DNA from 4 places in the Citrobacter sp. U14242 genome. Region 1 is predicted to be linked to each of the others. Evidence: predicted binding sites of a transcription regulator. Region 1 holds the regulator's gene; each other region holds the start of a gene.
What was found. Region 1 encodes Fur, which represses iron uptake genes when iron is present. Its sites were predicted from a motif close to ATAATAATGAGAACNACTATCAA; they were not measured.
Positions count from the first base shown of each region.

Region 2: a site for Fur is predicted at 3,419-3,441, ahead of feoA (ferrous iron transporter A). Genes of this name have one in related genera too.
Region 3: a site for Fur is predicted at 3,734-3,756, ahead of fes (enterochelin esterase). Genes of this name have one in related genera too.
Region 4: a site for Fur is predicted at 2,725-2,747, ahead of exbB (tol-pal system-associated acyl-CoA thioesterase). Genes of this name have one in related genera too.

Region 1 covers NZ_JBKGLW010000008.1:298,133-304,229, forward strand. The annotation lists gene pgm (phosphoglucomutase (alpha-D-glucose-1,6-bisphosphate-dependent)) at 1-304, opposite strand, end outside; gene seqA (replication initiation negative regulator SeqA) at 329-871, opposite strand; gene ybfF (esterase) at 1,068-1,841, shown strand; gene ybfE (LexA regulated protein) at 1,970-2,257, shown strand; gene fldA (flavodoxin FldA) at 2,413-2,943, shown strand; gene ACLJXE_RS15545 (ryhB-regulated fur leader peptide) at 3,154-3,240, shown strand; gene fur (ferric iron uptake transcriptional regulator) at 3,233-3,679, shown strand; gene ACLJXE_RS15555 (LysR family transcriptional regulator) at 3,730-4,602, opposite strand; gene ACLJXE_RS15560 (HAD family hydrolase) at 4,719-5,426, shown strand; gene chiQ (ChiQ/YbfN family lipoprotein) at 5,488-5,820, opposite strand; gene chiP (chitoporin ChiP) at 5,870-6,097, opposite strand, start outside.
Region 2 covers NZ_JBKGLW010000002.1:90,779-96,875, forward strand. The annotation lists gene greB (transcription elongation factor GreB) at 218-691, shown strand; gene ACLJXE_RS03215 (Tex family protein) at 790-3,120, shown strand; gene feoA (ferrous iron transporter A) at 3,551-3,778, shown strand; gene feoB (Fe(2+) transporter permease subunit FeoB) at 3,797-6,097, shown strand, end outside.
Region 3 covers NZ_JBKGLW010000003.1:78,208-84,304, forward strand. The annotation lists gene entF (enterobactin non-ribosomal peptide synthetase EntF) at 1-2,219, opposite strand, end outside; gene ACLJXE_RS05400 (MbtH family protein) at 2,216-2,434, opposite strand; gene fes (enterochelin esterase) at 2,465-3,682, opposite strand; gene ACLJXE_RS05410 (TonB-dependent siderophore receptor) at 3,934-6,097, shown strand, end outside.
Region 4 covers NZ_JBKGLW010000005.1:72,427-78,523, reverse strand. The annotation lists gene ACLJXE_RS09635 (AraC family transcriptional regulator N-terminal domain-containing protein) at 1-487, shown strand, start outside; gene yghB (DedA family general envelope maintenance protein YghB) at 579-1,238, opposite strand; gene metC (cystathionine beta-lyase) at 1,370-2,557, opposite strand; gene exbB (tol-pal system-associated acyl-CoA thioesterase) at 2,809-3,543, shown strand; gene exbD (TonB system transport protein ExbD) at 3,550-3,975, shown strand; gene ACLJXE_RS09610 (hypothetical protein) at 4,050-4,457, opposite strand; gene ACLJXE_RS09605 (hypothetical protein) at 4,459-4,863, opposite strand; gene ACLJXE_RS09600 (ESA_00282 family adhesion-associated protein) at 4,967-5,470, shown strand; gene ACLJXE_RS09595 (aldo/keto reductase) at 5,548-6,097, opposite strand, start outside.

The sequences.
Region 1 (6,097 bases):
GCACTTCCAGTACAGAGATAAATGCCGGTTCAGACAACGCGTGGGTATCCTTGCCCACATAGCACGGGCCAGTAATCCCGTTTTTCGCACGTTCTTCGGCAATCGCCTGAGCGATAGCCAGAATATGCGGCTCATTAAAACTATGACGACCCGCACTACCGCGATGCCCGGATGTACCGAACTTCACCGCGTGCTCCGCATTCCCTGCCGTCGGTTTTAGTACATAGTATTGCGCCGTTAACTGGGCGACATTAATCAAATCACTCTGTTGCGCAGGTTGACCTGCACGGTTGTGGATTGCCATTGCCTGGTCCTTCTAGTGCAAGGATTAAATTGTTCCGCAAACCTTTTCAATCAACTCCGCGGGGAATTGCATTGACTGCATGATGTGTTCAACCATGCTGCATTTACGGCCGGTATTCGTGTTGGTGATCACCCAATATGGCGTGCCTGGCACGTGTTTTGGTTTGGTTTGATTACCATTTTTCAGCAACGTCTGTTCATCCGCTGCGAAGTAGACGCGCGTGCGGCCATGCAACGATTCTGTTGCTTGTGCAAACGCGTGTTGATCCAGTGAGTAAAGTGTAGACAGCACCAGCATAAAGCGATTCACTGCTTTTTTCTGTTCCGCATACTCATCGGAAAGCAGCAGTTCACGCATGGCGCGCACTTTGTCTTTCGCGGGGTTGACCGGCTTGGCTTCCACGACAGGTTGCACGGCGCGGACTTCTTTTACTACCGGAGTGACAGGCTGTGATGCGGCGGAAAACTTCAACATACGCCGTAAAATGTCGGATGCGCTCTCGCCAATATGCTTGGTGTGGCTGGCAATATAGCTATAGAGTTCATCATCAACTTCAATCGTTTTCATCTTAATCCAGTGCAATGTTTGGCTGAATACAAGTTGTCAGGACTTTACACGCTGTAGTGTAAAGGCAAATCCTGACAGCGGATAGCGTCAAGCCTGGTGACCAGCAAAACTCGGAGTAACCGTAGTTGTTGCAGCCATGTGGCAGAATGGTCAACATGATACCCTAACCCGTGAGTGTGAAAAAAAGAACTTTGCCATGAAATTGAATATCCGAGCGCAATCTGCGCAAAACCCGCACAATAATTCTCCCATCGTCCTGGTTCACGGTCTGTTTGGCAGTCTGGATAACCTGGGCATACTGGCGCGCGATCTGGTCGTTGATCACGATATCATCCAGGTCGATATGCGAAATCATGGCCTCTCTCCCCGCTCACCAGAGATGGATTATCCAGCAATGGCGCAGGATCTGTTGGATACTCTCGATGAGCAACACATCGAAAAAGCGACCTTTATTGGGCACTCCATGGGGGGCAAAGCCGTCATGGCGCTCACTGCTCTCGCACCGGAACGGATCGACCAGCTTGTGGCTATCGATATCGCCCCGGTTGACTATCACGTACGCCGCCACGATGAGATTTTTGCCGCCATTAACGCGGTAACAGATGCCCAGGCCTCCTCGCGCCAGCAGGCCGCGAGCGTCATGCGTCAGCATTTGCAAGAAGAAGGCGTGATCCAGTTTCTGCTGAAGTCTTTTGTCGAGGGCGAGTGGCGCTTTAACGTCCCGGTGTTGTGGGAGCAGTATCCCCATATCGTGGGATGGGAAACCCTACCCGCCTGGGAACACCCGGCGTTGTTTATCCCCGGCGGTAATTCACCTTATGTGACTGAAGCGTATCGCGAGCAATTACTGGCCCAGTTTCCGCTGGCCCGCGCACACGTTATTGCCGGTGCAGGCCATTGGGTACATGCAGAAAAACCAGATGCCGTGCTGCGCGCTATCCGTCGTTATCTGAGTGAGAAGGTTAACTGATTAAAAACTCAGCGTCCGCGCGCGATTACGCGCGTGGGCGTTGGCGCGCCTCCCCTGCTGATGTATTATGGCGCGCTATCCATCCGGGCAGACGCCTGGCTGATTGTTTCCCCGAAGTCACCAAGATCATGGCCAAAGAACAAACGGACCGTACGACATTAGATCTGTTCGCGCAGGAGCGTCGCCCGGGACGACCCAAAACCAATCCGCTTTCGCGTGATGAACAGTTACGTATTAATAAACGTAATCAGCTTAAACGCGACAAAGTTCGTGGACTCAAGCGTGTCGAACTGAAACTGAACGCGGATGCCGTTGACGCTCTGAATGAATTGGCGGAAGCGCGCAGCATGAGTCGCAGTGAACTCATCGAAGAGATGCTGATGAACCAACTCACCGCATTGCGCGGTCAGGCTTAGTCTGAATTTCTGCTCTAAATCATAAATCGTGTAGCACAGAGTGCAGTCCCGCATGTTTGCTGTTTCCGCATGCCGGACTGTTCTGCTATGATTGCCCTTATCCGTGGGCAATGCGCCACCACCATTTCAATAAGTTTCAAGAGGTTATTTTACTCATGGCAATCACTGGCATCTTTTTCGGCAGCGACACCGGTAATACCGAAAATATCGCAAAAATGATTCAAAAGCAGCTTGGTAAAGACGTTGCCGATGTACATGACATTGCAAAAAGCAGCAAAGAAGACCTGGAAGGGTATGACATTCTGCTGCTCGGCATCCCAACCTGGTACTACGGTGAAGCGCAGTGCGACTGGGATGACTTCTTCCCTACTCTCGAAGACATTGATTTTAACGGTAAACTGGTGGCATTGTTCGGCTGTGGCGACCAGGAAGATTACGCAGAATATTTCTGTGATGCGTTAGGCACCATCCGCGACATCATTGAGCCGCGCGGCGCTACCATCGTCGGCCACTGGCCAACGGCGGGTTACCATTTTGAAGCGTCCAAAGGTCTGGCAGATGACGACCACTTTGTGGGTCTGGCTATCGATGAAGATCGCCAGCCGGAACTGACCGCTGAACGCGTAGAAAAATGGGTTAAGCAGATCGCTGAAGAGCTGCACCTCGACGAAATCATCAATGCCTGATTTCGTGCGGCGTAGATATTCATCTGCGCCGCATCAATAGATAAAACCAATCAAAATAATTGCTACAAATTTGTAACTTTTTCGCCTGACCCTGTACAATGGCTGGATGCCAATCGGGTATTGCACAGTGTGTTTGTCGGTGATACCACGTTTTGATTAACAATATTTGCCAGAGACTTGCAGTTTTCATTTGGGCATGGCAGTTCTATAATGATACGCATTATCTCAAGTGCAATTTCTGTCACTTCTGTTAATGAAGTGAACCGTTTAGCTACAGGACAGATTCCGCATGACTGACAACAATACCGCATTAAAGAAGGCTGGCCTGAAAGTAACGCTTCCTCGTTTAAAGATTCTGGAAGTTCTTCAGGAACCGGATAACCATCACGTCAGTGCGGAAGACTTATACAAACGCCTGATCGACATGGGTGAAGAAATTGGTCTGGCGACCGTGTATCGCGTGCTGAACCAATTTGATGATGCCGGAATCGTGACCCGCCATAATTTTGAAGGGGGTAAATCCGTCTTCGAACTGACCCAGCAACATCATCACGATCACCTGATTTGCCTTGACTGCGGCAAAGTGGTCGAGTTCAGCGATGACTCCATCGAAGCGCGTCAACGTGAGATTGCGGCTAAACATGGTATTCGTTTAACTAACCATAGCCTCTATCTGTATGGTCACTGCGCTGAAGGCGATTGCCGCGAAGACGATCATGCGCACGACGCCAAATAATGTGATGCTTTCTGAAAAGCCAACCTTACGGTTGGCTTTTTTCTATCTTGCTACAACGCAAATATCCCCTTTTTACGCATCATCACCTGTAAAAATAGGTCTCGTAGAGGATGTGAGAATTCTGGATTCCATGCGATTCCAATATTCCACATGGCTGGTGAATCACTCAATTCAATCAGTCTCACCCCTACAGGCAGGAAGTTATTAACACTCTCAGGCAAAAACGCGACACCATTGCCCCCAGCAATCAGCGCCAGTAAGGTATGGATATCATCTGCAACCGTTACCGGTGAAGCCTGAATATTCTTTTGCGATAAAAAAATGCGCGACTGTTCCGCCAGACACGGCTCTCGCAGGGGATTAACCTGCAATACTGAATAGCAATTGAGCGCACTGTACACATCCATTTGTCCATCCATGGGCGTAGCCAGCACAATGCGTTCTTGTTTAATGACCCGATACGCAAGTGCGGGGGTTACTGGTAGTCGAAGAAAAGCAATATGGAGTCTTCCATCCAGCAGCATTCCACTCTGAACGCTTGAAGGAATATCTTTCAGCGAAAACCGTACTTGAGGGTAGCTTTCGCAAAAATCCTTAATCCATGTTGGAACCAGGCTAAACGTTGACAAACCAAATCCCACAGCCAGCTCCCCCACAGATCCATGCTGTATGTCATAGGCATAATTCAGGAAGTCGTCATAGCCTTTAAGCAGTTCACAGGCTCTCGAATAGAGCAAGGCCCCCTGCTCAGTGAGTACCGCACCATGACGGCCACGAATAAAAAGATTGAAGCCAAACGTCTGTTCCAACGACTGGATCTGTTTGGTCAACGCAGGTTGCGTTATGCAGAGAACCTCGGCTGCGCTACGATAACTCCCCAGTTCAGCCAAAGTAACGAACGCCTGTAATCGTCTGGTTTCCATTCCATTCTCTCATCTACGCGGGAAAAAACAGCATTATACAGACCTCACTTCTGACGACATTATCCATAAAAAGCCGCAAATGTACGGCAATCAGGTAACTCAATGTTGGAGGAAAAATGTCTGGCGCGAAGCAAAATATTGCCGCTGTTCTTTTTGATATGGACGGCGTATTGATCGATTCGAACAGTGTTATTGAACGAGCCTGGAGTGAAGCAGCTCAAATGTACGGGCGTACAATCAGCACTGCCGATATCGTTAATCATATCCACGGCCAACCTGGACCACACACTCTACGCGCTTTATTCAGTGATTTATCGCTTAGCGATCGTGAAAAAGTGCAGCAATACATTATTGATGCAGAAAATAATGCTGAATATCAACCTATTGCAGGCATTTCAGCACTGATCGCCGCACTGGCTCAGGCAGGTATCACCATCGGAATTGTGACAAGCGGTTGGCGATATAAAATTAACCGCGTTATTGATTTACTTGATGCACACGGCGCGATTTCCGTAATTGTAGAGCGTGATGATGTTGAACGAGGTAAACCCTGGCCAGACCCTTATTTGTTAGCCATACAACGTCTTAAGATCCCCGCAGAGACAGCTCTGGTCTTTGAAGATTCAGCCAGTGGGGTTACATCAGCCGTTCGCGCAGGTACTTTTTGTGTAGGGATTGGCGGTAAGTCACTACTTTCTTATGGTGCAAAATACGCCATTGCTGATTTTAGCGACGTTCATTTTTTTCCGTCTGACGAAGGGCGACCAGTTCTGGAGATGTTCCCCGGCAACTGCGTACAATTTGACTGCATTGCGAGTAGATAGGATGAAATAACGATCAGGCCGGAGCCGTTCTTGCGCTCCGGCCCTTAAAGGAAAAGAGGCCTTATTTCACAGCGTTCTTGCTGCGAATTTCCTGCCAGACCTTGTCGCAATCGGCCGAAACGGCCTGATCGTTACCCGTACGCGTTGCCTGGATACACTGCTGGTAATCCAGTACGCGCACGCTTTCTTCATTGGCAAACTGCTGATGCTGTTTTTCTTTCTTCAGCACGTTTAACACGCTCTGACAGGCCTCGATTTTCTCCGGCGAGCCCTGCGCAGTATTGATACAAGCGCTGTAAGCTTCCTTAAGATGGCTATCTTCTTTCGGCGCTGGTGATTGCGCGCAGGCAACCAGCCCTGATGCCATGACGGCGATGAGTATCAGCTTTTTCATAACACACTCCTCAACAAAACGGCAGGCTTGCGGCCTGCCGCCGTCGGCATTAGAAGATGGTGAACGGAGCAATAACGATGAATTTCACGTCACGCTCATCCTGGAAGATGTTACCGTAACCACCGCCCCAGCTCGGAATATCTGAATGGTTGTCGTACTGGGTGAAGTGCAGTTTAAACATAGTGCCCTTCGCACGGCCGTCCTGCAGGGTATAGACCGCATCCAGGCTGTAAGACGACTCTTCGATAGTACGATTTTTGTCGTAGTACGCATCCGG
Region 2 (6,097 bases), on a different contig from region 1:
CTCCCAAAGGTTCGCAACAATTAAGTGTATATTCTTAAGAAAGCTCGCGTGAGTCACCAGCGAATTCTGGTATGAATTCCAGGCTAAATTGTTACAAAGCATATTAAACAGCAGCTTAAGTATACAATGTTTCTCGCAATACATTATTTATTCTGTTGATATGCTCACGTAATACTAATTGTGCGCATCATCACAGAGTCGAAGGTAAAACAATAAGATGAAAACGCCCCTGATAACCCGTGAAGGGTATGAAAAACTCAAACAAGAGCTCAATTATCTCTGGCGTGAAGAGCGCCCGGAAGTCACCAGGAAGGTTACCTGGGCCGCAAGTCTGGGCGACCGCAGCGAAAATGCTGACTACCAGTATAATAAAAAGCGCCTGCGCGAGATCGACCGTCGCGTCCGTTATTTGACCAAGTGCATGGAGAATCTGAAAATTGTCGATTACTCCCCGCAGCAAGAGGGCAAAGTCTTCTTTGGCGCGTGGGTCGAGATTGAAAACGACGATGGCGACATCCGCAAATTCCGCATTGTTGGCTACGATGAAATTTTTGGCCGTAAGGATTACATCTCTATCGATTCCCCCATGGCGCGTGCCCTGCTGAAAAAAGAGGTCGGCGATCTCGCGGTGGTGAACACTCCTGCCGGTGAAGCCAGCTGGTACGTGAACGAGATTGAATACGTGAAGTGAGACCGGAACAATCCGAAGCCCCTGTAGATGACTGGCATTTTTGCCAGTCAGTCCGTATAACTATCCCCTGATTTTTTATCCTATAGACGAAGCTATCCATGATGAATGATTCTTTCTGCCGCATTATCGCCGGTGAAATTCAGGCTCGTGCTGAACAGGTAGAAGCTGCCGTTCGCCTGCTTGACGAAGGGAACACCGTGCCGTTTATCGCACGTTATCGTAAGGAAATCACCGGCGGTCTGGATGATACGCAACTGCGTAATCTGGAGACCCGTCTGGGGTATCTGCGTGAACTGGAAGACCGCCGTCAGGCGATCCTGAAATCTATCGGTGAGCAAGGTAAACTGACCGACGACCTGGCAAAAGCGATCAACGGCACGTTAAGTAAGACCGAACTCGAAGATCTTTATCTGCCGTACAAACCTAAACGCCGCACCCGTGGGCAGATCGCTATTGAGGCCGGACTGGAGCCGCTGGCAGACCTGTTGTGGAACGAACCGTCTCACGACCCGGAAACGGAAGCCGCAAAATATCTCAACGCCGAAAACGGCGTGACAGATACCAAAGCCGCTCTCGACGGCGCACGTTATATCCTGATGGAACGCTTCGCTGAAGATGCCGCGCTGCTGGCGAAAGTGCGTGACTACCTGTGGAAAAATGCCCATCTGGTCTCCACCGTGGTGAGCGGAAAAGAAGAGGAAGGCGCAAAATTCCGCGACTACTTCGACCACCACGAACCGATTTCTACCGTTCCGTCTCACCGTGCGCTGGCCATGTTCCGCGGCCGTAACGAAGGCATTTTACAGCTGTCCCTGAATGCCGACCCGCAGTTCGATGAGCCACCGAAAGAGAGCCATGGCGAGCAAATCATTCAGGATCACCTTGGCCTGCGACTGAACAACGCACCGGCAGACAGCTGGCGTAAAGGCGTTGTCAGCTGGACATGGCGAATTAAGGTGCTGATGCACCTCGAAACCGAACTGATGGGTACCGTGCGCGAACGCGCGGAAGATGAAGCCATCAACGTCTTTGCCCGTAACCTGCACGACCTGCTGATGGCGGCCCCGGCCGGACTGCGCGCCACAATGGGCCTCGATCCCGGTCTGCGTACCGGTGTAAAAGTGGCTGTTGTTGACGGTACCGGCAAGCTGGTCGCTACCGACACTATCTACCCGCATACCGGTCAGGCAGCCAAAGCCGCCGTTGCCGTTGCGGCGTTATGTGAGAAATACAACGTAGAGCTGGTCGCAATTGGTAACGGTACGGCGTCGCGCGAAACCGAACGCTTCTACCTTGATGTGCAAAAACAGTTCCCGAACGTTACGGCGCAAAAAGTGATCGTCAGCGAAGCAGGTGCATCAGTTTACTCTGCATCTGAACTGGCGGCGCTGGAGTTCCCGGACCTCGACGTGTCGCTGCGCGGTGCGGTGTCTATCGCCCGTCGCCTGCAGGACCCGCTGGCTGAGCTGGTGAAAATTGATCCGAAATCTATCGGCGTGGGCCAGTATCAGCACGACGTTAGCCAGACCCAGCTTGCCCGTAAGCTGGATGCGGTAGTAGAAGACTGTGTGAACGCCGTCGGCGTCGATCTGAATACCGCCTCCGTACCGCTGCTGACCCGCGTTGCCGGCCTGACGCGCATGATGGCGCAAAACATCGTCGCCTGGCGTGATGAGAACGGCCAGTTCCAGAACCGTCAGCAGTTGCTAAAAGTCAGCCGTCTGGGGCCAAAAGCCTTTGAACAGTGCGCGGGCTTCCTGCGTATCAACCATGGCGATAACCCGCTGGATGCCTCAACGGTTCACCCGGAAGCCTACCCGATAGTGGAACGCATTCTGGCAGCAACCGAGCAATCGCTGCGCGACCTGATGGGCAACAGCTCCGAATTGCGCAATCTAAAAGCCTCCGACTTTACCGACGAGCGTTTCGGGGTGCCGACCGTCACCGACATCATCAAAGAGCTGGAAAAACCGGGTCGCGACCCGCGTCCTGAATTCAAAACCGCGCAGTTTGCTGATGGCGTTGAAACCATGAACGATCTGCTGCCGGGAATGATTCTGGAAGGGGCTGTCACCAACGTCACCAACTTCGGCGCGTTCGTGGATATCGGCGTTCACCAGGACGGTCTGGTGCATATCTCTTCGCTGTCGAATAAGTTCGTCGAAGATCCACACACCGTGGTGAAAGCGGGCGACATTGTGAAGGTGAAAGTGCTGGAAGTGGACCTGCCACGTAAGCGTATCGCGCTGACCATGCGCCTGGACGAACAGCCGGGTGAAACCAATGCCCGCCGCGGCGGCGGCAACGATCGTAATCAGGGCAACCGCCCGGCTCCGAAAGCCGCAAAACCACGCGGTCGTGACGCGCAGCCTGCTGGCAACAGCGCGATGATGGATGCGCTGGCGGCGGCAATGGGTAAAAAACGTTAAGTAGTAATCTTGTGCCGGATAACGGTATAAACACCTTATCCGGCCAGGTTGTCGTAATTAATGTGTATGTCGGATAAGGCGCTTAAACATCGCCATCCGGCATATTTAATCTATTTCCCGTTTTTTTCACAATATATTTATCACTTCATTAACAGATGAAACCTTAATTAAACATTAAGAATGTCAATAATTACGGCCCCAAATAATCTATTCCAAACCAGAATAAATGTTGAGGCATATCAAAATTGACGCAAATTATTATCTAATTCCACATTCCGTCACACTTATTCTATTGATGATAGAAACCATTCTCATTATCATTGTTTTGTTGATTATTTACTCTTTCCTTCGTTGGCTAATCATCTGGTCTCATGCCGCCTTTCCGCCCCATGAGGTAATCATCCAGTTAGCGAGATATAAGTAGGTCCCTATGCAATTCACTCCTGACAGTGCGTGGAAAATTACCGGTTTTGCTCGTGAAATCAGCCCGGCTTATCGACAGAAACTGTTATCCCTCGGCATGCTGCCCGGGTCGTCCTTCAATGTGGTTCGCGTCGCCCCGCTCGGCGATCCTATTCATATTGAAACGCGTCGCGTAAGTCTGGTATTGCGTAAGAAGGATCTGGCGTTATTAGAAGTGGAAGCGGTTTCCTGTTAATACAGTGAGTCTATAAAAATGAAAAAACTAACCATTGGTTTAATTGGTAATCCTAATTCCGGCAAGACAACCTTATTCAACCAACTCACCGGTGCACGCCAGCGTGTGGGTAACTGGGCGGGCGTAACCGTCGAGCGTAAAGAAGGTCATTTCGCGACCACAGACCATCAGGTCACGCTGGTCGATTTACCCGGCACCTATTCTTTGACGACAATCTCATCTCAAACCTCTCTCGATGAGCAGATTGCCTGCCACTATATTTTAAGCGGCGACGCGGATCTCTTGATCAACGTGGTCGACGCTTCCAACCTTGAGCGCAACCTCTACCTGACGTTACAACTGCTGGAATTGGGCATCCCCTGCATCGTCGCGCTGAACATGCTGGACATTGCGGAGAAGCAGCAAATCCGTATCGATATCGACGCCCTTTCTGCCCGTCTTGGCTGCCCGGTGGTGCCACTGGTTTCCACCCGTGCGCGAGGCATTGAAGCGCTGAAGCTGGCGATTGATCGCTACAAGGAAAACAACACCGTCGAGCTGGTCCATTATGCCCAGCCGTTGTTGCAGGAAGCGGATTCCCTCGCCGATGCAATGGCCAAAGACATGCCACTGAAACAGCGCCGCTGGCTGGGCCTGCAGATGCTGGAAGGCGATATCTACAGCCGCGCTTACGCCGGTGATGCCGCGCAAAATCTGGATGCTGCCGTTGCTCGTCTGAGCGAAACGATGGACGATCCGGCGCTGCATATTGCCGATGCGCGTTATCAGTGCATTGCCGCTATCTGCGATACCGTCAGTAACACCCTGACCGCAGAACCCAGCCGTTTCACCACTGCGGTCGATAAAATCGTTCTTAACCGTTTCCTCGGCCTGCCGATTTTCCTGTTCGTGATGTACCTGATGTTCCTGCTTGCCATCAACATTGGTGGCGCACTGCAGCCGTTATTTGATGTCGGCTCTGTAGCGCTCTTTATTCATGGTATTCAGTGGATTGGTTATACGCTGCACTTCCCGGACTGGTTAACCATCTTCCTGGCGCAGGGTCTTGGCGGCGGGATTAACACCGTCCTGCCGCTGGTTCCGCAAATCGGCATGATGTATTTGTTCCTCTCCTTCCTCGAAGACTCCGGCTACATGGCACGTGCTGCGTTTGTTATGGACCGTCTGATGCAGGCGCTGGGACTGCCGGGGAAATCATTTGTACCGCTGATTGTAGGCTTTGGCTGTAACGTACCGTCAGTGATGGGCGCACGTACACTGGACGCCCCGCGTGAGCGTCTGATGACCATCATGATGGCGCCGTTTATGTCCTGTGGCGCACGTCTGGCAATTTTTGCCGTCTTCGCCGCTGCATTCTTTGGTCAGAATGGTGCGCTGGCGGTCTTCTCACTGTACGTGCTGGGTATCGTTATGGCGGTGTTGACCGGCCTGATGCTCAAGCACACCATCATGCGTGGTGAAGCAACGCCGTTCGTGATGGAACTGCCGGTGTACCACGTGCCGCACGTTAAGAGTCTGATCATTCAGACCTGGCAGCGTCTGAAAGGCTTTGTCCTGCGTGCCGGTAAAGTCATTATCATCGTTAGCATTTTCCTCAGCGCATTCAACAGCTTCTCGCTGAGCGGAAAAATCGTCGACAACATTAACGATTCTGCTCTGGCCTCCGTCAGCCGCGTCATTACGCCAGTGTTTAAACCGATCGGCGTTCACGAAGATAACTGGCAGGCAACCGTCGGTCTGTTCACCGGTGCGATGGCAAAAGAAGTGGTGGTTGGGACACTTAACACGCTCTATACCGCTGAAAATATTCAGGAAGAAGAGTTTAATCCGGCAGATTTCCACCTCGGTGATGAACTGCTTGGTGCAGTAGATGAAACCTGGCAGAGCCTGAAAGACACCTTCAGCCTCAGCGTTCTGGCCAACCCTATCGAAGCCAGTAAAGGTGACGGTGAGATGGCAACTGGCGCAATGGGCGTCATGGGCGAGAAATTCGGCAGCGCTGCTGCGGCATACAGCTACCTGATTTTCGTTTTGCTGTATGTACCGTGCATTTCCGTTATGGGCGCCATCGCTCGTGAGTCCAGCCGTGGCTGGATGGGCTTCTCGGTTTTATGGGGGCTGAATATCGCTTATTCACTGTCAACACTGTTTTATCAGACGGTTAGCTACAAAGAGCACCCGACATACAGTCTGGTGTGCATTTTAGCGGTCATCCTGTTTAACATCGTATTACTGGGTCTGTTACGCCGCGCGCGCAGCCGTGTAGATGTAGCGCTGCTGGCAACCAACAAGACGGTAAGCTCTTGCTGTGCCAGCACC
Region 3 (6,097 bases), on a different contig from region 1:
GCGTGGGTCAGTTGCTCCCATTCGCGGCACAACTCTGCCGGCAGCGCTTCACCGCTACAAAACACCTGTTTCAACGTGGAGCAGCTTTCCTGCGCCGTTTCTGGTGTCAGTGAGGTCACAAACGCCGCCAGCATCGACGGTACAAAGTGCGTTGTCGTCACCCCAAACGTCGCGAAGAACTGTTGCATCGCCAGTGGGTCACGATGTGCCTCTGGTTCAGCCATTACCAATTTTGCCCCGGCAATAAACGGCCAGAAAAACTCCCAGACCGAAACATCAAAACTGCATGGCGTTTTTTGCGCCACCACATCGTCGGCGGTCAGCGGATAGTGATTCTGCATCCACAGCAGGCGGTTAACGATGGCGGTTTGCCCTACCATCACCCCTTTTGGTCTGCCCGTCGATCCTGAGGTGAAGATGATATAGGCCGTATGATTTGGTCGTGATAATGCTAATGGTGTGTCATCCTGCTCTGGTAGCGGCGCGGTGTAGCACAGGCTTTCCAGTCCAGGGATATCGCTAAAACGAGCCAATTGTTCATCAGTGGTGATAAGCAAAGTAGGTTTAGCGTCTTCCAGCATCATCCGCAGGCGATCGTCCGGATATCCGGTATCCAGCGGTAACCAGGCAGCCCCTGCTTCGACGATACCGTGCAGCGCCAGCGTCAGGAAAACGGAGCGCGGTAATGCGACCGCCACGCTGTCCCCCGGGCGCACACCGCGTTCGAGCAGCAGTTTTGCCAGTGCCACCACCTGCTGACGCATTTCGCGATAGCTAAACTGATAGCGGGCATCGGCCAGCGCCGGCGCATCCGGTGTTTTGCTGGCTTGCCCAGCCACCAGTGCACTTAATGTGGTGGAAGGGATCGTCATTGCCGTATTGTTAATTGTCGCCAGTTGTTCATGCTCAGACGCCAGCAGCATCTCCGCATCCCCGCAGCGTAGCGTCGGATTTGCGGCAAATTGTGCAATAAGCGCCGTTAAACGCGAAGCATGCTGTGCCAACGTAGCGGCGCCATATCGCTGCTTATTCGCCAGAATTTCAATGCTCAACCCGCCATTTTCATCCGGGAACAGCGCCAGCTCCAGATCGTTAACCGGCCCCGTTGCCAGCGTATGCGTTTGTGCCTGCACGCCGGGAATATTCAACTGATAGTCAAAGATCTTCACGTTCAGCACCGGGCCAAACAACGGTTCAGCCCCGGCTGCACGCCCGCTGTCACGGACAATTTGTTCGGCATCATAGCGCTGGTGTCGGCGCATTTTCTTCATCTGGCCAGCCAGCCGTTGAGCAAGCGCAGGGAGACTTTCTGCTGCATCAAGTCTCACAGCAAAGGGCAGGACATTTAACACCGGTCCGGTAGCGGTAAGCGCCGCTGATCCCATGCGGCGCATAAAGATAAACCCGGCGGCATAGTCCATTCGGCTACATAAACGACCGAGCCATAATGCTACCAGCGCCAGTGCCAGATCCGCACGCTGAACATCTGGCATACGTGACGCAAGCTGGCGAAATGACCCTTCAGGCGCGGTTAACTTCATACGAATAATATCCGCGCTGGCTGAGCGACCCGGCAGCGGTTTGTTCGACAATGAAGCCGGCGGCGGCAGTTGTTGGCGTTGTTCAGCCCAGAATGCGCTATCACGTTGCCAGGCATCGCTTTGACGATACTGTTGATACTCTTCCACGACCTCGGCAAACGGCGTAAATGGCGAGGCTGGCGTGGATTCATCGCGCAGCCACGCTGTGTAAATTGCAGCAATCTGGCGGGTAATCGCCGGGAAACTAAAGCCATCAACCAGTAAGTGATGATAGCGCTGATACCAGTACCAGCGTTTATCTCCCACCTGAATGAGCAGATGGAAGACCAGCGGCTTACCGCCGTCAACGCGAAGATCCTGTTGCAGATCCGCCCGCATCAACGCGCGTGCCGCCTCGTGCGGACTGGATTCATCACGCAAATCGAGTATGTCAGGTTCAGCAAAGGTGAGCGTAGGATCAACCCATTGCCAGATTTCACCGTTATCCTCAGTGAACTGCATCCGCAGGGTATCCGCATGTTCCAGACCGGCCACGACCGCCTTTGCCAGCAGTGGTGCATTCAGTTCACCGGTTAATTCGACATAGTGTGCAACGCTCCACGCCGAGGGCAATGTGGAGAGCTTTTCTGCCATCCAGATCCCTGGCTGGGCCGCAACTAAGGGTAAGCGCTGGGTCATTGCGCCTCCTGTACATCGACATAGTTCGCTGGCATCAGCGTGGTCCAGTTCGCATCCAGCCATTGCTGGCAGAGTTCCTGCGACTGCGGTTCGCACACAACCGTCCAGCCAGCAGGAAGTGAACACTGCTGAGGCCAGAGGCTGAATTGACGTTGTGGGTTTTGCAGAATGTAAAACTGTCCCTGCGGGTTATCGAAGGGGTTACTGAATTCCATACTCAACTCCTGTCGTGGAACATCGTCCGGTTAAAGCGTGTCAGTGAGCGGTTGCCAGAGCGTCATCAGCCCTTGCATTAAGCCGCCGCGCCAGCAAAGCGCATCATGTCCACCCTCAACCTGACGCCAGAAAATAGACTGTGGTGCAGAGGGAAATTGGGCGAATAGCGCCTGATTAGCACGAAAAATAATCGGCTCGCGGGTCCCGGCCTCCAGCACAATACGTAGACCCTGAACGCCTACCGTTCCGGCCTTCAGTTGTTCAATAATCACGCCATCCTGATGACCACCGCGATGCGGCCACCAATAAGATCCGGACTGACTAAGTACGCAGCCAAAACGATCTGGCCAGTTCAGTCCAGCATACAGCGAAGCCAAACCGCCAAAACTTTGCCCGGCAACTACCGTGCGCTGCGGGTCGTCGCTGAATGGCGTCGTGGTCTTCACCAACGGCAATAATTCCTGCTGAACGGCCAGCCAAAAATCAGGGTTACACGGCAACTCATGGCTGCGATGCGGCGTGTCAATGGCATCAATCAGGAGATATACCGCGGGTGGAAGCTGGCCACGATGAGTGAGTGAGGTGAGTGCAGGCCAGACCGGCATACTGTCTGCCCAAAATTGTCCGTCCAGCAGAATAGCCAGGGGACGTTCTTCCGGGTTGGCTTCACCGGTGGTGAAAATCCACACCCGGCGCGTATTACCCAACCGGTCGCTGTGCCATTGCAGGCATACTGCGGGCGAATCAGGATTTTCAGGGCGATCCCATCCCGGCTGTACGGGAGCATCTGGCATCTCCAGTGCGGACACCGCATGCCCCCGCCCCCCTTTCCAGCTTTGAGTATTGAGAGGATCCGCAATAGCCTGTGGCAGCAGTTGCCGCCAGCCTTCGCGTAGCACAGTACGATCGGGCGTTTCACCCGGTGCCAGTGAGGCAAAAATATCGTTTCGATCGGAGGGGATAAAACAGTAACTGCCGCGCCAGTTAGCGCTCAGGGAAATGCTCCAGCACCAAACATTCGTTCCATCAATACGTCGCATCGACTGGGGTACGGCATTTTGATGATGATCGGTAACGCCCGTGATGTAAACCCACACCCGGCGAATGGCTGACTCTTTTTCGGTGCCCTGTGGGTCACGCCACCAGAACGTTACGCGGTAATCTCCGTTGTCTTCACGCTCCCATTCCGGGCCATTTTTAGACTGCCACCACGCCTCGCTTCCCATCATTAACGCCGTCACCGTCATAACCCCATGTTTATTGTGAAATTTTATATATTTGCGTGAAATATATTGATAATATTATTGATAACTATTTGCATTTGCAATAGCGTATTGACGCGCTGTGGGAAGCGCGCACAGTTTTTCACCACTTATAAACCGACCTGGCGCTGCGTACTTTTTCTGGAACGGAGGGTTTACGCAGATGCGGGCGACATCAGGCCTGGTGCCCAAAACGGCACACGGGTACTCGTGGCTAAAAGAAAGCAGGACATACAATGAACAACAAGATTCATTCACTGGCCTTATTGGTCAATTTAGGGATTTACGGGGTAGCACTGCCCGCAATGGCAGAAGATAAAACCGATAGCGCCGCCGTCTCTCATGAAGACACCATCGTCGTCACCGCCGCTCAGCAGAACCTGCAGGCGCCAGGCGTTTCAACCATCACCGCAGATGAAATCCGTAAGAACCCTCCGGCTCGCGACGTCTCGGAAATCATCCGTACCATGCCAGGTGTGAACCTGACCGGTAACTCAACCAGTGGTCAGCGCGGTAACAACCGGCAGATTGATATTCGCGGTATGGGCCCAGAAAATACCCTGATTTTGATCGACGGCAAGCCGGTCACCAGCCGCAACTCTGTGCGCCAGGGGTGGCGTGGTGAGCGTGATACCCGCGGTGATACCGCCTGGGTACCACCAGAAATGATTGAACGCATTGAAGTCCTGCGCGGCCCAGCAGCAGCACGCTACGGCAACGGCGCGGCAGGTGGTGTGGTGAATATCATCACCAAAAAAGGCAGCAGTGAATGGCACGGTTCATGGGATACCTATTTCAACGCGCCGGAGCACAAAGACGAAGGTTCAACCAAACGCACCAACTTTAGCCTGAATGGTCCAATGGGCGGAGATTTCAGCTTCCGTCTGTACGGTAACCTCGATAAAACCCAGGCCGATGCCTGGGATATCAACCAGGGCCATCAGTCAGAACGTACAGGTACGTATTCCAATACCTTACCGGCCGGTCGCGAAGGGGTGATCAACAAAGACATCAACGGTATTGTGCGTTGGGATTTCGCCCCACTGCAGTCACTGGAACTGGAAGCGGGTTATAGCCGCCAGGGCAACCTGTACGCGGGTGACACGCAAAATACCAACACTAACCAGTTGGTGAAAGATAACTACGGTAAAGAAACTAACCGTCTGTACCGTCAGAACTACTCGCTGACCTGGAACGGCGGCTGGGATAATGGTGTCACCACCAGCAACTGGGTGCAGTACGAACACACGCGTAACTCTCGCACGCCGGAAGGTCTGGCCGGTGGAACCGAGGGGATCTTCGACCCGACGGCTTCCCAAAAATATGTCGATGCCGACCTGAATGACGTCATGCTGCACAGTGAGATCAGCATTCCGTTGGATCTGCTGGTCAATCAAAACCTGACGCTGGGTACTGAATGGAACCAGCAGCGCATGAAGGACATGCTGTCTAACTCGCAGACCTTTATGGGCGGTAATATTCCAGGCTACAGTAGCACCGATCGCAGCCCATATTCGAAAGCCGAGATCTTCTCCCTGTTTGCCGAAAACAATATGGAGCTGACCGACAGCACCATGCTGACGCCGGGCCTGCGTTTCGATCACCACAGCATTGTAGGCGACAACTGGAGCCCGTCATTAAACCTGTCTCAAGGTTTGGGCGACGACTTTACGCTGAAAATGGGCATCGCACGCGCCTATAAAGCACCAAGCTTGTACCAACTCAACCCAAATTACATTCTGTACAGTAAAGGCCAGGGCTGCTATGCCACCGGTTCTGCCAGCGGTATTGGCTGCTACATGATGGGTAACGATGACCTGAAAGCTGAAACCAGCATCAACAAAGAGATTGGCCTTGAGTTCAAACGCGACGGCTGGCTGGCTGGCGTCACCTGGTTCCGCAACGATTACCGTAACAAGATTGAAGCGGGTACGGTACCGTTTGACAGAACCTCTATCAGCAAGAAAAACGCAACAACGGGCAAGACCACAACAACCTACACCGATATCTATCAGTGGGAAAACATTCCTAAAGCGGTGGTAGAAGGCCTGGAAGGAACGTTGAACGTACCGGTTAGCGAGACCGTTACCTGGACCAACAACATCACCTACATGTTGCAAAGCAAGAATAAAGAGACTGGCGAGCGTCTGTCGATTATTCCTGAGTACACGCTGAACTCCACATTGAGCTGGCAGGCTCGTGAAGATCTGTCACTGCAATCCACCTTTACCTGGTACGGCAAGCAGCAACCGAAGAAATACGATTATCAGGGTAAACCGGTGACCGGCAGCTCGGCACAAGAAGTGAGTCCGTACAGCATCGTCGGCCTGAGCGCGACCTGGGATGTGACCAAAAACGTCAGTCTGACCGGCGGTGTGGATAACGTCTTTGACAAACGTC
Region 4 (6,097 bases), on a different contig from region 1:
AATTCTTTGTGCAGCGGAACGTCTGCTGGATGTGATGGAGCGGCCATTGGATGCACGTATTCTGGGAAAACAGATTATTCGTGAGATCCTCTACCACGTGCTGACCGGGCCACGTGGAGGAGCCTTACTGGCGCTGGTCAGTCGCCAGACACATTTCAGTTTGATAAGCCGTGTGCTGAAGCGAATTGAAACCAAGTACACCGAAAATCTCAATGTTGAGCAATTAGCGGCAGAGGCCAATATGAGCGTGTCGGCGTTCCATCATAATTTTAAATCGGTGACCAGTACTTCACCATTGCAGTATCTGAAGAGCTATCGATTGCATAAAGCGCGGATGATGATGATTCATGATGGGATGAAAGCGAGTGCGGCGGCAATGCGCGTGGGTTATGAGAGTGCATCGCAGTTTAGTCGGGAGTTCAAACGTTACTTTGGCGTCACGCCAGGGGAAGATGCAGCCAGAATTAGGATGATGCAGGGGAGTTGATCTCTTGTCGGTCAGACAGGTTTACTGTAGGCCTTAAAGCTGCGCGCCATAAGGCGAAATGCCGGGAGGGGACCCGGCCTACGGACGCAGCTCAGGCGCTACAGTATTTTTTTTTAATCACCACGAACAGCGTTCCCAGCAGACCTGCAGTTAGCAGGGCGATTGGCAGGATCATTAAAAAGGTCATTACCTGATCTTCGTGGCGTTTAACAAACGGGATCATGCTGAGCGCATAGCCGAAACTGGTGACCACCGTGACCCACAGCAGGCCGCTCAGCCAGTTAAAAAACTGGAAACGACGGTTAGGCAGCCCTGAAATCCCCGCCATGGTCGGCAGCAAGGTGCGTACAAACGCCAGGAAACGTCCGGCGAGTAGTGCCATCAACCCGTGTTGGTCAAACATACAGGTAGCACGCTGATGATATTTTTCAGGTAATTGTGCCAGCCAGCCTTTCACTGTTCGTGTATTGCCCAGCCAGCGCCCCTGAATGTAGCTCAGCCAGCAACCGAGGCTGGCAGCGGCAGTCAGAATCGCTATGGTAGGTAAAAAGCTCATCACGTCCTGAGCAATCAGCGCTCCTGCCAGTAATAGCAGGCTGTCACCGGGCAAAAAGGAGGCGGGCAGCAGGCCATTTTCTAAAAACAGCGTGGCGAACATCACAAAGTACACCACGCTCACGACGTGTGGGTCCGCCAGCGCGGCAAAATCATGTTGCCAGAGCGCGGAGATAATATCTTGAATGACTACCATGGACTTTCCTGTGGAACAGCGTTTATAGGTGGATTGTACTCCTGAATTGTCCGGGATGCCTTGATCCCGGACGCAACAATTGCAGACTTTTCCACCAGAAGTGTCTGCATATATGTCCATCTGCGGCAATGTTACTCGATTCGGGTAAATCCTGCGGCTAAATCGGCAATCAGATCGTCAACATTTTCTAAACCGATGTGTAAACGGATGAGCGTTCCGCTGAAGTCCACTTTACCTTCCGGACGAATTGCCGCGATGTGTTCCGGTTGGTTAGCCAGAATCAGCGATTCAAAACCGCCCCAGGAATAGGCCATGCTGAACAGGCTGAAGTGATCCAGGTACGCAGACAGTTCTTCATTATTTAGCTTCTTATGCAGAACAAATGAGAACAGACCGCTGCTACCGGTAAAGTCGCGTTTCCAGAATTCGTGTCCCTTGCTGCCGGGAAGTGCCGGGTGATTCACGCGGGCAACCTGCGGATGGTCAGCCAGCCACTCGGCGACTTTTAAACTGCTTTCATGGTGTTGGCGAAGGCGAACGCTTAACGTCCGCAATCCGCGGCTGGTCATATAGGCGGTATCGGCATCCAGCATTTGTCCCATCAGATAGGCATTTTCACGCAGTTGATCCCAGCAACGGGCATTGGATACCGCTGTCCCAACCATGCCGTCAGAATGACCAATCAGATATTTCGTCCCGGCCTGAATTGAGATATCGATACCGAAATCCAGCGCGTTGAACAACACGCCCGCAGCCCAGGTGTTATCAATCATGATGATAGCGTCCGGCACAACGCTTCTGACTGCGGCAACAATAGCTGGAACATCATGAACTTCCATGGTGACAGAACCTGGAGACTCAAGAAAAACAACTTTAGTGTTCGGCTGTATATGCTTCACAATATCCGCGCCGACCAGCGGATCGAACCAGCCGGTTGTCACGCCAAGCTTGCCCAGTATCTTAGTGCAGAAATCCTGGCTGGGTTCATAGGCGGTGTTTGTCATCAGCACATGATCGCCTTGTTCAACAAAGGCAAGGATGGTGTTGGCAACGGCTGCTGCACCGCAAGGGAACAGGGCGCAGCCCGCTCCGCCTTCCAGTTCACACATCGCTTCCTGCAGTGAGAAATGCGTCAGCGTGCCGCGACGTCCATAGAAAAGGGCACCGTTTGCGCGGTTATGCGTCGCCTGTTTTTTCGCCGCAACGGTGTCGAATACCAGTGAAGACGCGCGCTGGATCACGCTATTTACCGAACCCAGCGTGTATTTTTTACTACGCCCGGCGTGAACGAGTTTGGTCTCAAGCTGCTTATCTGCCATGTTGTATTACCTATTTTTATACGTCTGGATGTCTAAACTAGCATGAATCTCATCTGCCGCGTCCTGCAGAATAGCCATAAAGTACAAAATATTCTCAAATCGATTTCGGGGGACTTTTTTACTGCGTGAGCGCAAGGAAAAGAAACCAAAGGTGCGGCACTATGTAAATAGTAATGAGAACGACTATCAATTCGACGTCGTTTTGATATGATTACGCTCAGATTTTGTGATTTGCGTCCTGGAGATACAGAGTGGGTAATAATTTGATGCAGACGGACCTTTCCGTCTGGGGTATGTATCAGCACGCCGATATCGTGGTTAAGTGCGTGATGATTGGGCTGATTTTGGCGTCAGTGATCACCTGGGCTATCTTCTTTAGTAAGAGCCTTGAGTTCTTTACGCAGAAGCGCCGTCTTAATCGTGAACAGCAGATGCTGGCAGATGCCCGCTCTTTAGATCAGGCAAGTGAGATTGCCGCTGGATTCGATGCCAAAAGCCTGGGTTCTCTGCTGATTAATGAAGCGCAGAATGAACTGGAACTGTCAGAAGGCAGTGATGACAACGAAGGGATCAAAGAGCGTACCGGTTTCCGTCTGGAACGTCGCGTTGCCGCAGTTGGTCGTCAGATGGGGCGGGGTAATGGATACCTGGCAACCATCGGGGCTATCTCTCCATTTGTCGGGTTGTTTGGTACAGTATGGGGCATCATGAATAGCTTCATCGGTATCGCACAAACCCAAACCACCAACCTGGCTGTTGTTGCTCCAGGTATTGCAGAAGCACTGTTAGCGACCGCGATCGGTCTGGTTGCGGCAATTCCTGCTGTTGTTATCTACAACATTTTTGCTCGTCAGATTGGCAGCTATAAAGCGATGCTGGGCGATGTCGCGGCGCAGGTGCTGTTGCTGCAAAGTCGTGACCTGGACCTGAGTGCAAGCGCGTCTGCACACCCGGTACGTGCTGCGCAGAAATTACGTGTAGGGTAATGTTCCATGGCAATGAGCTTTAATGAAAACCTGGATGATAACGGTGAAATGCATGACATCAACGTGACGCCGTTTATCGACGTCATGTTGGTATTGTTGATCATCTTTATGGTGGCAGCGCCACTGGCAACCGTGGATGTGAAGGTGAATCTCCCCGCATCTACCAGTACGCCGCAACCGCGTCCGGAAAAACCGGTTTACCTGTCAGTAAAAGCCGATAACACCATGTTTATTGGTAACGATCAGGTAACCGATGAGACGATGATTAACGAGCTAAACGCGCTAACTGAAGGCAAGAAAGACACCACTATCTTCTTCCGGGCAGATAAAACCGTTGACTACGAAACCATGATGAAGGTTATGGATACGTTGCATCAGGCGGGCTACCTGAAGATTGGTTTGGTCGGTGAAGAGACCGTGAAAGCCAAATAACTCTTGTTGCCGGGTACAGGTTGACCTTACCCGGCAAGCTTCTCCTGCTATTACTCCCCTGTACGTCTTTTGCCTTATCTGTTCTCGTCCAACGCAACCGTAGTGATTTTTGTGGGCTCATAGTTCCCTTCGGATAGCTTACGGGTCAGGCGCAATGTGGCTGTTTCACGCGCAAGCAGATGCTGGTATGTGCTTTCCAGACGGGCCATGATTTTGTCCCGTAATTCTGGCTGCTGAGCGATGATGGCCTCGATAGTGGCACCGTAAATCTCTTCTTTGGCTTGCAGGGCGTAGATTTCATGACGATTTTGCCATTTCATCCGCACCAGCGCGGCGGGTATAGAAACCATCTCTTGAGCAAGGCTTTCCAGCGTCGCGTTTTTATTGGCTATCAACACAGACAGATTTTGTTTTAAGACAAACTCATCACTTTTGTGGTTATCTAAAGCCAAATAAACATTATTATCTTCAACATCTTTCATTTTATTTCTCTTCCAGAGAATAAAAAATAGGATCGTTGGTTTCGCGAGTAATTAAATTAAGCCAAATTTTGTTGCCTTGTTCATTTATCATGGCTGTTTTTTGGGCCAGAATTTTACTTAATTCCTGGGCGTTAATGTCACCTTCCGCCTGTAATGAATTGAGCAGACGAGTAAATGACTCAATTTTTGCCGCGCGGAAAAGACGCTCTTTTAAATGACGATCGCACTCTTCAAATAACATATTCCGGGACTGACCGGTAGTTGCGGAGCTAATCAAAACTTCTGATTCGTAATCACTTAGCGTTATCTTTCCCTGAGTCAAATTTTCACTATTTTCTGTGGTGTTTGTATTATTTGGGGGTGCAGATAAATGAAAACGAGAGGGAACAAGATGCTCGGGAAGCATGTTGAAATATCCTTTGCTGCCAATAATATGATGTTTTTAATAAGGTAGGCCGCGTTGACAATAGCATGGGGTAATTTTAAAATCAAAAAAAATGGAGCCTGCTATGAACAGTATATTTTATTCTGTTATTACCCTGCTATTGCTTACCTGCGGGGTACTTTTGCTAATGCGTAGTGCAAATAAAAACCGTTATGCAGAAGATGTTAACGCACAGCACCAGCCGGAAATGCTAAGTAAAGAAGAGGGAGAAGATCATTTTTCTGCCCTGATGAATTCGATTACTCCGGTATGGTATTGGCGAGTCAATCACGAATATATCGATTTTATCCACTCCACAGTCAAGCGGATGACTATGGTGGAGCTGAATGAAACGCCCGGGCTCTTTGACGCACAGCGGCGTTGTAGCGATCTTAACTCTGCGGTTTATAAGTATTACGACAATATCAAAAAGCGCTGCCTCAGTGGGGAGAAAGTCCCGCACGCCGATCTGGATGTGCTTAACTTGCGGCAGTGCTTCAGGGAGTTCAGCCTGGAAGCCTATCCTGCACTTGTCGCGCTGGTGTGGCCGGAATACCAGCGTCCATTGATCAAAGAGGACGAGGTGTGAGGCGAGATTTACTTGCCCACTCTCATCAGCAGACCATTATGCCGGGTAGGGCTACACCCGGCGTAATGGTCAGATCGTTACTTGTCTGATGAGGCTTGCCACAGATTGAGTTTGCCGTCAGCGACATGTTTATCGATCTGTGCCAGTTCTTCGGCACTAAATGTCAGGTTTGCCAGTGCCTGAACGTTCTCTTCTAACTGCTCAGGTCGGCTGGCGCCAATTAATACCGATGTGACCCGGTTATCTTTTAGTAGCCAGCTTAACGCCATTTGCGCCATCGACTGCCCACGCTGTTGAGCCATCTCATTGAGCAAACGCAGACTGCTGAGGTTTGCTTCCGTCAGCATATTTTCCGTCAGTCCACGGACTTTTTTCCCTTCACGCTGCATGCGGGAACCATCAGGAATACCGTTGAGGTATTTCCCTGTCAGCAGCCCCTGGGCCAACGGGGTGAAGGCAATACACCCCATCCCGTTGGATTCCAGCGTATCCAACAATCCGCTGCTGTCTACCCAGCGGTTAAGCAGGTTGTAGGATGGCTGGTGGATAAGCAGCGGAATTTTCCATTCCCGCAGCAGTTCGGCCATCTTCTGCGTGCGCTCTGGAGAATAAGATGAGATGCCGACA